2 regions of the Serratia montpellierensis genome follow, and region 2 is predicted to be linked to the other one. Evidence: predicted binding sites of a transcription regulator. Region 2 holds the regulator's gene; the other holds the start of a gene.

Region 1 (4,425 bases), on a different contig from region 2:
CAAACGCCACCACTTCACAGCCGCCGTAGTTCTCTTTCAGCCATGGAATGATGGCCGAGGTATCCAGGCCGCCGGAGTACGCCAGAACGATTTTTTTGATGCCTTGGTTTTGCATGATCTATTCCTTTCTAATTCTAAAATTAAGCGAGGATCCGGGTGCCAATCGACACGCCGTTAAACAAAGCAGGAAGCTGATCGGCATGGCGCCAGCTGGCGATATCCACCGGGCGGCCGAGGGTGCGAGCAGCGTCGAGCGCCGCATTCACCTTCACCACCATACCATCGGTGATGATGCCTTGCGCGATCAGTTGCTCCGCTTTTTGCGCCGTCATTTCCGCAATGCGTTGCCCCTTGCCATCGAGGATGCCGCTGACGTCCGACAGCAGGATAAGGTCCGCCCCCAGCGTCGCCGCCAGCGCCGTCGCCGCCTGATCGGCGTTCACGTTCATTAACTGCCCTTCGGCGGTGATGCCGATGGAGCTGACCACCGGCAGGTAGCCGGCACTCAGCAGGGTATTGATCAGCGCGGGCGAACCGGGCTGCGCGTTGCCGACGTGACCCAATGCCGGATCGAGCGGGGTCACGACCACGCTGCCGCCGTCCGCCAGGCTCAGGCCGACGGCGTTGATCTGATGTTTAATCGCCCACGCCAGCAGCGTTTTGTTGGCGGTGCCGGCCAGCGCGCCGGTGATGATGTCGATCTGATCGGCCGGCGTGACCCGCAGGCCATTCTTTTTCACCACCGGCAAGGCGAGCTGCTTCATCAGTTCGTCCACCACGCAGCCGCCACCGTGCACGATCACCAGCGGACGCTGATGCTGCTGGCGGTAGCTGTCCAGCGCGGTAAACAGACGCTCCAGCGCTTCTTCACTGTCTAATAACACGCCACCTAACTTGATAATTAACGGGTTCATTGCTGTTTACTCACGCTGGTTTAAAGGAGTGACTGGGTTTCCGGGAAGCCGAAACGGATATTCAGGCATTGCACCGCCTGCGCCGCCGCGCCTTTCAGCAGGTTGTCTTCCACCGCTACGGCGATCAGATGCTCGCCCTGTACCGCAAAACCGATGTCGCAGAACGGCAACCCCACCACCGCTTTCAGCGCCGGCACGCCCTGGTCGTACAACCGCACCAGCGGCTTGTCGTCATAGGCAGCATGATAGGCGGCCGCGACGTCCTGCGCGGTCACGCCGGCTTTCAGGAGGCAGGTGATGGTTTCAAGGATGCCGCGCGGGAAGTTGCCCAGGTGCGGCGTAAAGATAACCGGCACGCCCAGGTGCGCGGCGATCTCCGGCTGGTGCCGGTGAGTGAAAATACCGTACGGCTGCAGGCTCACTTCGCAGAAGCTGGTGGTCATGCTGGCCTTGCGACCGGCGCCGCTAACGCCGCTGGTGGCGTTGATCACCGGCCACTGGTCGAGGTTCAGCAGCTGTTTTTCGATTAACGGTTTCAGCGCCAGCTGCGCCGCCGTCGGGTAACAGCCCGGCACGGCAATCAGCTGCGCCTGTTTAATCTTGTCGCTCTGCCACTCCGCCAGGCCGTACACCGCCTGCTCCAGCAGGGTGCCATGCTGATGCTCGAAACCGTAATACTGGCTATAAAAACCGGCGTCCTGCACGCGGAAGGCGCCCGACAGATCGAACACCACGCAGCCCGCCGCCAGGAAGGCCGGTGCGATATCGTGGCTGACTTCATGGGCGGTGGCGAGGAACACCACGTCGATGCCCTGCGCCGCCTTGGCAACGTCGGTCAACGGTTGCAGCGGCAGATCGACGATGCCTTTCAACTGGGGATGGAGATCGGAAAGCAACTTTCCTGCATCTGCACTTTGCGCTGAAACCGCTAAAGCGGTTATGTTCATGTGTGGGTGGCGATTCAGGTAAGCCGTGAGCTCCGCTCCGGCGTAACCGCTGGCACCAACGATCAGCGTATTCAACATGTGGCCTTTCACCTTCTAAACTGACGTGCGGTCGCTTGCGACCCAGGTAACAGGGCTAGCCAGCGTTGTTGCGCCGTTCACCCACGGAGCCAGGCGTTGATGCTTTTATAAACATCCGGGTATCGGGTTCCCTTACGCGTCGGCTTACTGTATTTTTATTCAAAATAAATGCATGAATATTGATACTATCCTAACCAAAGGCTGTCAACAGTGAAGATGAAATTACCTCCATTTATTGAGCTGTACCGGGCGTTGATCGCCACTCCGTCAATCAGCGCCACCGATGCCGGCCTCGATCAGAGCAATGAGGCGTTAATCAACTTGCTGGCAGGATGGTTTGCCGACCTGGGCTTTCGCGTCGACGTACAGCCGGTGCCGGAATCGCGCCACAAATTCAACTTGCTGGCCAGCATCGGCGAGGGCAGCGGCGGCCTGCTGCTGGCGGGTCATACCGATACGGTGCCTTACGACGAGGGCCGCTGGACGCGCGATCCCTTCACCCTGACCGAGCATGACAACAAGCTCTACGGCCTGGGCACCGCCGACATGAAAGGCTTCTTCGCCTTTATTCTGGATGCGGTGCGCGATATCGACGCGAGCAAATTGACCAAGCCGCTGTACATTCTGGCCACCGCAGATGAAGAAACGACGATGGCCGGCGCACGTTATTTCGCCGCCTCCACCGCGATTCGGCCGGATTTCGCCATCATCGGCGAGCCAACCTCGCTCCAGCCGGTGCGTGCGCACAAGGGCCACATGGCCAACGCCATTCGCATCGTCGGCCAGTCCGGCCACTCCAGCGATCCGGCGCGCGGCGTCAACGCCATCGATCTGATGCACGAATCCATCGGCCGCCTGATGGAGCTGCGCAAAACCCTGCAGGAGCGCTACAACAACCCGGCGTTCGCCGTGCCTTATCCCACCATGAACTTCGGCCATATCAACGGCGGCGACGCGGCCAACCGCATCTGCGCCTGCTGCGAGCTGCACTTGGATATCCGCCCGCTGCCTGGCATGACGCTCGACAACATCAACGAACTGATGCATCAGGCATTGGAGCCGGTAAGTCAACGCTGGCCGGGCCGCCTGACCATCGAGGAGCTACACGCGTCGGTGCCGGGCTACGAATGCCCGACCGACCACCGCATGGTGGCGGTGATCGAGGAACTGCTGGGCACCCGCACGCAGGTGGTCAACTACTGCACCGAAGCGCCGTTCGTGCAGCAGGTTTGCCCGACGTTGGTGCTCGGCCCCGGTTCCATCGATCAGGCCCACCAGCCGGACGAATACATCGACACCGCGTTTATCGAACCGACGCGCAAACTGCTGGGCCAGCTGGTCAATCACTTTTGCCGGCAATAAACCCGACATTTAACAGGGGAAATGTTTTATGCTTTCCCCTAACTCAAAATAAGTAGAAAACGGCGAAATAAGCCGTGCTGATAACCGACGCGCCGTAATTAAATTTCAGAAAATGCGCCGATTTTGATGTTTTTTTGCTAAAAATAGTGTCAATTGACGATTGGACAGGAACGCGATGTGATCAGGCAGGCGGTCTGCGCCTGACGCGTGAAATTTATTTACAAGATAAAAATCATACAGAACTGGGTCAGGGGTTATATGAACGAACAATATTCGGCAATGCGCAGTAATGTCAGTATGCTCGGCAAATTGCTCGGCGATACCATCAAAGAAGCGCTGGGCGAGCATATTCTCGATCGCGTTGAGACCATCCGTAAGCTTTCCAAATCCTCACGCGCCGGCAACGAAGCGCATCGCCAGGAGCTGCTCTCCACCCTGCAGAACCTGTCCAACGACGAGCTGCTGCCGGTGGCGCGCGCCTTCAGCCAGTTCCTCAACCTGACTAACGTCGCCGAGCAGTACCACAGCATTTCGCCCAACGGCGAGGCCGCCAGCAACCCGGAAGCGCTGGCGCAGCTGTTCAGTCGCCTCAAAGACAAAAAGCTCAGCGACAAAGAGCTGCAGCACGCGGTGTCGCAACTCTCCATCGAGCTGGTGCTGACGGCGCACCCGACGGAGATCACCCGCCGCACCCTGATCCACAAACTGGTAGAGGTCAATACCTGCCTCAGCCAGCTCGATCACAACGATCTGGCCGACTACGAGCGCAACAAGATTATGCGCCGCCTGCGCCAGCTGGTGGCCCAGTCGTGGCACACCGATGAGATTCGCAAACATCGCCCTTCCCCGATCGACGAAGCCAAATGGGGCTTCGCGGTAGTGGAAAACAGTCTGTGGGAAGGCGTGCCGGCGTTCCTGCGCGAGTTCAATGAGCAGTTGGAAAATTCCATCAATTACAGCCTGCCGGCGGAAGCGGTGCCGGTGCGCTTCACCTCCTGGATGGGCGGCGACCGCGACGGCAACCCGAACGTGACCGCCGAAATTACCCGCCATGTGCTGCTGCTCAGCCGCTGGAAAGCCTGTGACCTGTTCACCCGCGATATTCAGGTGCTGGTCTCCGAGCT
Region 2 (4,425 bases):
GCGCTTTCTGCTCGAAGGCGCTCAGGGTGCCGATATCTTTGCGCTCTTCAACGCCGTTCTTGCCCAGCACCAGCGGCTGTGCGAAGAAGCGAGCGTATTTGCCGTCGCCTTCAACGTAAGCGCATTCCACTACGCCTTTCTCGCCCTGCAGTGCACGCACCAGAGACAGACCGAAACGTGCGGCCGCCTGGCCCATGGACAGCGTTGCAGACCCGCCACCGGCTTTGGCTTCCACCACTTCGGTACCGGCGTTCTGAATGCGTTTGGTCAGATCCGCCACTTCCTGATCGGTGAAGCTCACGCCCGGGATCTGCGACAGCAGAGGCAGGATGGTCACGCCAGAGTGGCCGCCGATAACCGGCACGTTCAGCTCTTCCGGCTGCTTGCCTTTCAGCTCGGCCACGAAGGTGTTGGAACGGATGATATCCAGCGAAGTCACGCCGAACAGTTTGTTCTTGTCGTAAACGCCGGCTTTTTTCAGCACTTCCGCCGCGATGGCTACCGTGGTGTTAACCGGGTTGGTGATGATGCCGATGCAGGCTTTCGGGCAGGTTTTCGCCACTTGCTCAATCAGGTTACGCACGATGCCGGCGTTAACGTTGAACAGGTCAGAGCGATCCATGCCAGGCTTACGGGCCACACCGGCGGAAATCAGCACCACGTCCGCACCGTGCAGAGCCGGAGTCGCGTCTTCGCCGCTGAAGCCTTTGATTTTAACTGCGGTTGGGATGTGGCTTAAGTCGACGGCAACGCCTGGGGTAACAGGGGCAATGTCGTAGAGAGAGAGTTCAGAACCTGAAGGAAGCTGGGTTTTGAGTAGAAGGGCGAGGGCCTGGCCGATACCGCCAGCAGCACCGAGAACTGCAACTTTCATCCTATACTCCTTTATTATCTTAAATATATAAAGCGCCGTGAATGTGTTGGTTACGGACCTTAAGTCATTACACCTTTTAAAACAATAAATTAGCCAATTCTTGCCTGCAGGTGTAATGAAATGGCCGCTGTCGCGCCCATTTTAGATTAAATCGCTTACGCATGAAGGGCATAGCGCACACTAATCAAAAATAGTGCGAGGTTATTCACGAGCAAGTTAACCGGCCGTTACATTACACCCTTACGCAACATCAGAACAACATCATTTTAATAACATTTTATTTACCACCGCAGGCCGATTTTCCGTCGTCAAAAGGGCATATTCATCGCAGCCGGATTTTGTTAAAATGCCGCCCTTTCCTCGCCGCCCGGTCATGTTTATTTTCTTTGGGTCGGCCTTTGTTGCATAAAAATTCATCTATATGCATAATCATGACTTCCACTATCAACATTCCACGGTGCAAAATGCGTAATCCCGCAAAACAGGAAGATCTGATCAAGACGTTCAAAGCGTTATTGAAAGAAGAAAAATTCAGTTCTCAAGGCGAGATCGTTTTGGCGCTGCAAGAAGAAGGCTTCGAAAACATTAACCAATCCAAAGTATCGCGCATGCTGACCAAGTTCGGCGCGGTGCGTACGCGCAATGCCAAAATGGAAATGGTGTATTGCCTTCCTGCCGAGCTCGGCGTGCCGACCACCACCAGCCCATTGAAGAATCTGGTGCTGGACGTCGACCATAACGACGCCGTCGTGGTGATCCACACCAGCCCGGGCGCCGCACAGCTGATCGCCCGCCTGCTCGACTCATTGGGTAAATCCCAGGGCATCCTCGGCACGATTGCCGGCGACGATACGATTTTCGTCACCCCGTCCAGCGGCTTTACCGCTCAGAAACTGCATGAAGCGATCCTGGGCGTGTTCGAGCAAGAGCTGTGAAACCTGGCGCTAACAAAGCGCTAACAAAGTGCGGCTGTAGCCCGCACTTTGTTAGCGCTTCTTTAACCCTCGCGTTACCTTTCCTACCTTCAAGCGCGTTTAACACTGCTTTTCTATTCCTCAACAACACATTTCCATGACATCTCCATGTAACCAGCAGTACCCACTGTGATCTTCCGCACTTTTGGTCAAAATCACTTACCTCATTGAAATCACATAAATTTAACATCAAAAGATCGTTTTATGAGCGTTTTTTATTCCTTACGGTTATAAAAAATAAGGATCATGAGGTTAAAGTTTCACTAGCAACTGTTAGCGAACTATTAATTTTTCGCGTTACTAGCTGTATACTCATTTTCGTGAACTGAATCACAGTTCGTTGGAACTGATAAAAGAATACGATGAGGTGAGATGATGAAAATTAAAACTACCGTTGCAACCCTGAGCGTTCTGTCCATGCTTTCATTTGGTGCATTCGCAGCACAATCTGTTGACGCAACTCAAGCCGCAAAACTGCAGCCGGCCGGTGTGATCACCGTAAGCGGCGTCGCCGCTGCGCCTTCCGACATTCGTCAGGCGCTGTCCGACAAAGCTGACGCCAAAGGGGCGACCGCCTACCGCGTGATCGAAGCGCGCAATGACGGCAACTTCCACGCGACCGCTGAAATCTACAAATAAGTAACGGCATTACCCGGCAACGGGCAATACCTCTCTGGAATCAAACGCTGTCATAACGGCCTTCAAGAATAAAAATCGCTGCCAAGCCCTTCCAGGCTGTTATGACCAAGGATCGCTATCATGAACATGAAAACTACGCTTGCTGCACTCGGTTTGCTGTCTGTCATCTCCTTCGGCGCGTCTGCCGCCCAGTTAGTGACTAACGATCAGACCGCCAACCTGCAATCTATCGGTACCATTACCGTCAGCGGTATCGACGGGGCGCCGACCGACATTCGCCAGGCGTTGTCTGAGAAAGCCGACGCGAAAGGCGCAACCGCCTACCGCGTGATCGAAGCGCGTAATGAAGGCAACTACCACGCCACCGCCGAGATTTACAAATAACAACTCTGGGAACGGCTTTGCAGAGCTGATTACCCTCGTCACTGCCACTGCCGAGTTCTGACGCAAACGCCGATTTCCCAGAGACCCTCTCGTCGTCCTATCCGACGAACCCCGTTGCCCTCGCTCGCGAGGGCTTTTTTACGCCCATAAAAAAGGCCGCGAATGCGGCCCTTGATGTGACTAATGCGGTTAACGATCAGTAGGTGACTTTCGGTTCCTGCTTTTTCGCCAGCGCGTCCAGCAAGCGATCGTGAATGCCGCCGAAGCCGCCGTTGCTCATCACCAGAATGTGATCGCCCGGCTGTGCGGTTTTCACCACCATGTCCACCAGCGTGTCGAGATCCGCGCTCCAGTGCGCCGGCTGCACGCAGGCATCCGCCACTTCCGCCACCTGCCACGGAATGTGGTGCGGCTGGAACAGGAACACTTCGTCGGCACGGCCGAGCGAAGGCGCCAAATCGTTTTTGCTGATGCCCATTTTCATGGTGTTGGAGCGCGGTTCCAGCACCGCCAGAATGCGCGCCGTGCCGCCGACCTTGCCGCGCAGCGCGGCCAGGGTGGCGAGGATCGCCGTCGGGTGGTGTGCGAAGTCGTCGTACACCGTGACGCCGTTGGCTTCGCCACGCAGTTCCAGGCGGCGGCGGGCGTTGATGAAATCGCCCAACGCGCGGCAGGCGTCCGCCGGCTGAACGCCGACGTGGCGGGTAGCGGCGATGGCCATCAGGCCGTTATGCATGTTGTGCTCGCCCACCAGCGCCCAGTTCACTTCGCCGACCTGTTCGCCGTCGAGGAACACCGCGTAATGGCTGGCGTCCGGCGTCAGCTTCTGCGCACGCCAGGTGCCCTCTTCCCCCACCAGCTCCTGCTCGCTCCAGCAGCCCATCGCCATCACCTGTTTCAGGTGGCTGTCGTTGTCCGGCAGGATGATCTTGCCTTTGCCCGGCACCAGACGCACCAGGTGGTGGAACTGTTTCTGGATGGCTTTCAGATCGTCGAAGATATCGGCGTGGTCGAACTCCAGGTTATTCATGATCAGCGTGCGCGGGCTGTAATGCACGAACTTGGAGCGCTTGTCGAAGAACGCGCAGTCATACTCGTCGGCCTCGATCACGAAGAACGGGCTGCCGCCGAGGCGCGCCGATACGTCGAAGTTACCGGGCACGCCGCCGATGACGAAGCCGGGCTGGTAACCGCAGGCCTCGAGGATCCAGGTCGCCATGCCGGCGGTGGTGGTTTTGCCGTGGGTGCCGGCGACCGCCAGTACCCAACGATCGCGCAACACGGCGTCGTGCAGCCACTGCGGGCCGGAAACGTAAGGGATGCCACGCTCCAGCACCGCCTCCACGCACGGGTTGCCGCGCGTCATGGCGTTGCCGATGATCACCAGATCCGGCGCCGGATCCAGCTGGGCTGGATCATAACCCTGAATAAGATCGATCCCCTGGTTCTCCAGCAGCGTGCTCATCGGCGGATAGACGTTGGCGTCCGAACCGGTGACGTCATGCCCCAATGAGCGTGCCAGCATCGCTAACCCGCCCATAAAGGTGCCACAGA

The links. Region 2 encodes ArgR, which controls arginine synthesis, uptake and breakdown. Its sites were predicted from a motif close to ANTGAATAAAAATACANT; they were not measured.
Region 1: a site for ArgR is predicted at 2,086-2,103, ahead of argC (N-acetyl-gamma-glutamyl-phosphate reductase). Genes of this name have one in related genera too.

Annotation. Positions count from the first base shown of each region.
Region 1 is NZ_VOSN01000010.1:113,147-117,571, reverse strand. Features, by position in the region: gene FUU19_RS11270 (argininosuccinate synthase) at 1-115, opposite strand, end outside; gene argB (acetylglutamate kinase) at 141-914, opposite strand; gene argC (N-acetyl-gamma-glutamyl-phosphate reductase) at 935-1,939, opposite strand; gene argE (acetylornithine deacetylase) at 2,156-3,301, shown strand; gene ppc (phosphoenolpyruvate carboxylase) at 3,560-4,425, shown strand, end outside.
Region 2 is NZ_VOSN01000002.1:116,408-120,832, reverse strand. Features, by position in the region: gene mdh (malate dehydrogenase) at 1-874, opposite strand, end outside; gene argR (transcriptional regulator ArgR) at 1,339-1,809, shown strand; gene yhcN (peroxide/acid stress response protein YhcN) at 2,224-2,487, shown strand; gene yhcN (peroxide/acid stress response protein YhcN) at 2,608-2,871, shown strand; gene mpl (UDP-N-acetylmuramate:L-alanyl-gamma-D-glutamyl-meso-diaminopimelate ligase) at 3,068-4,425, opposite strand, start outside.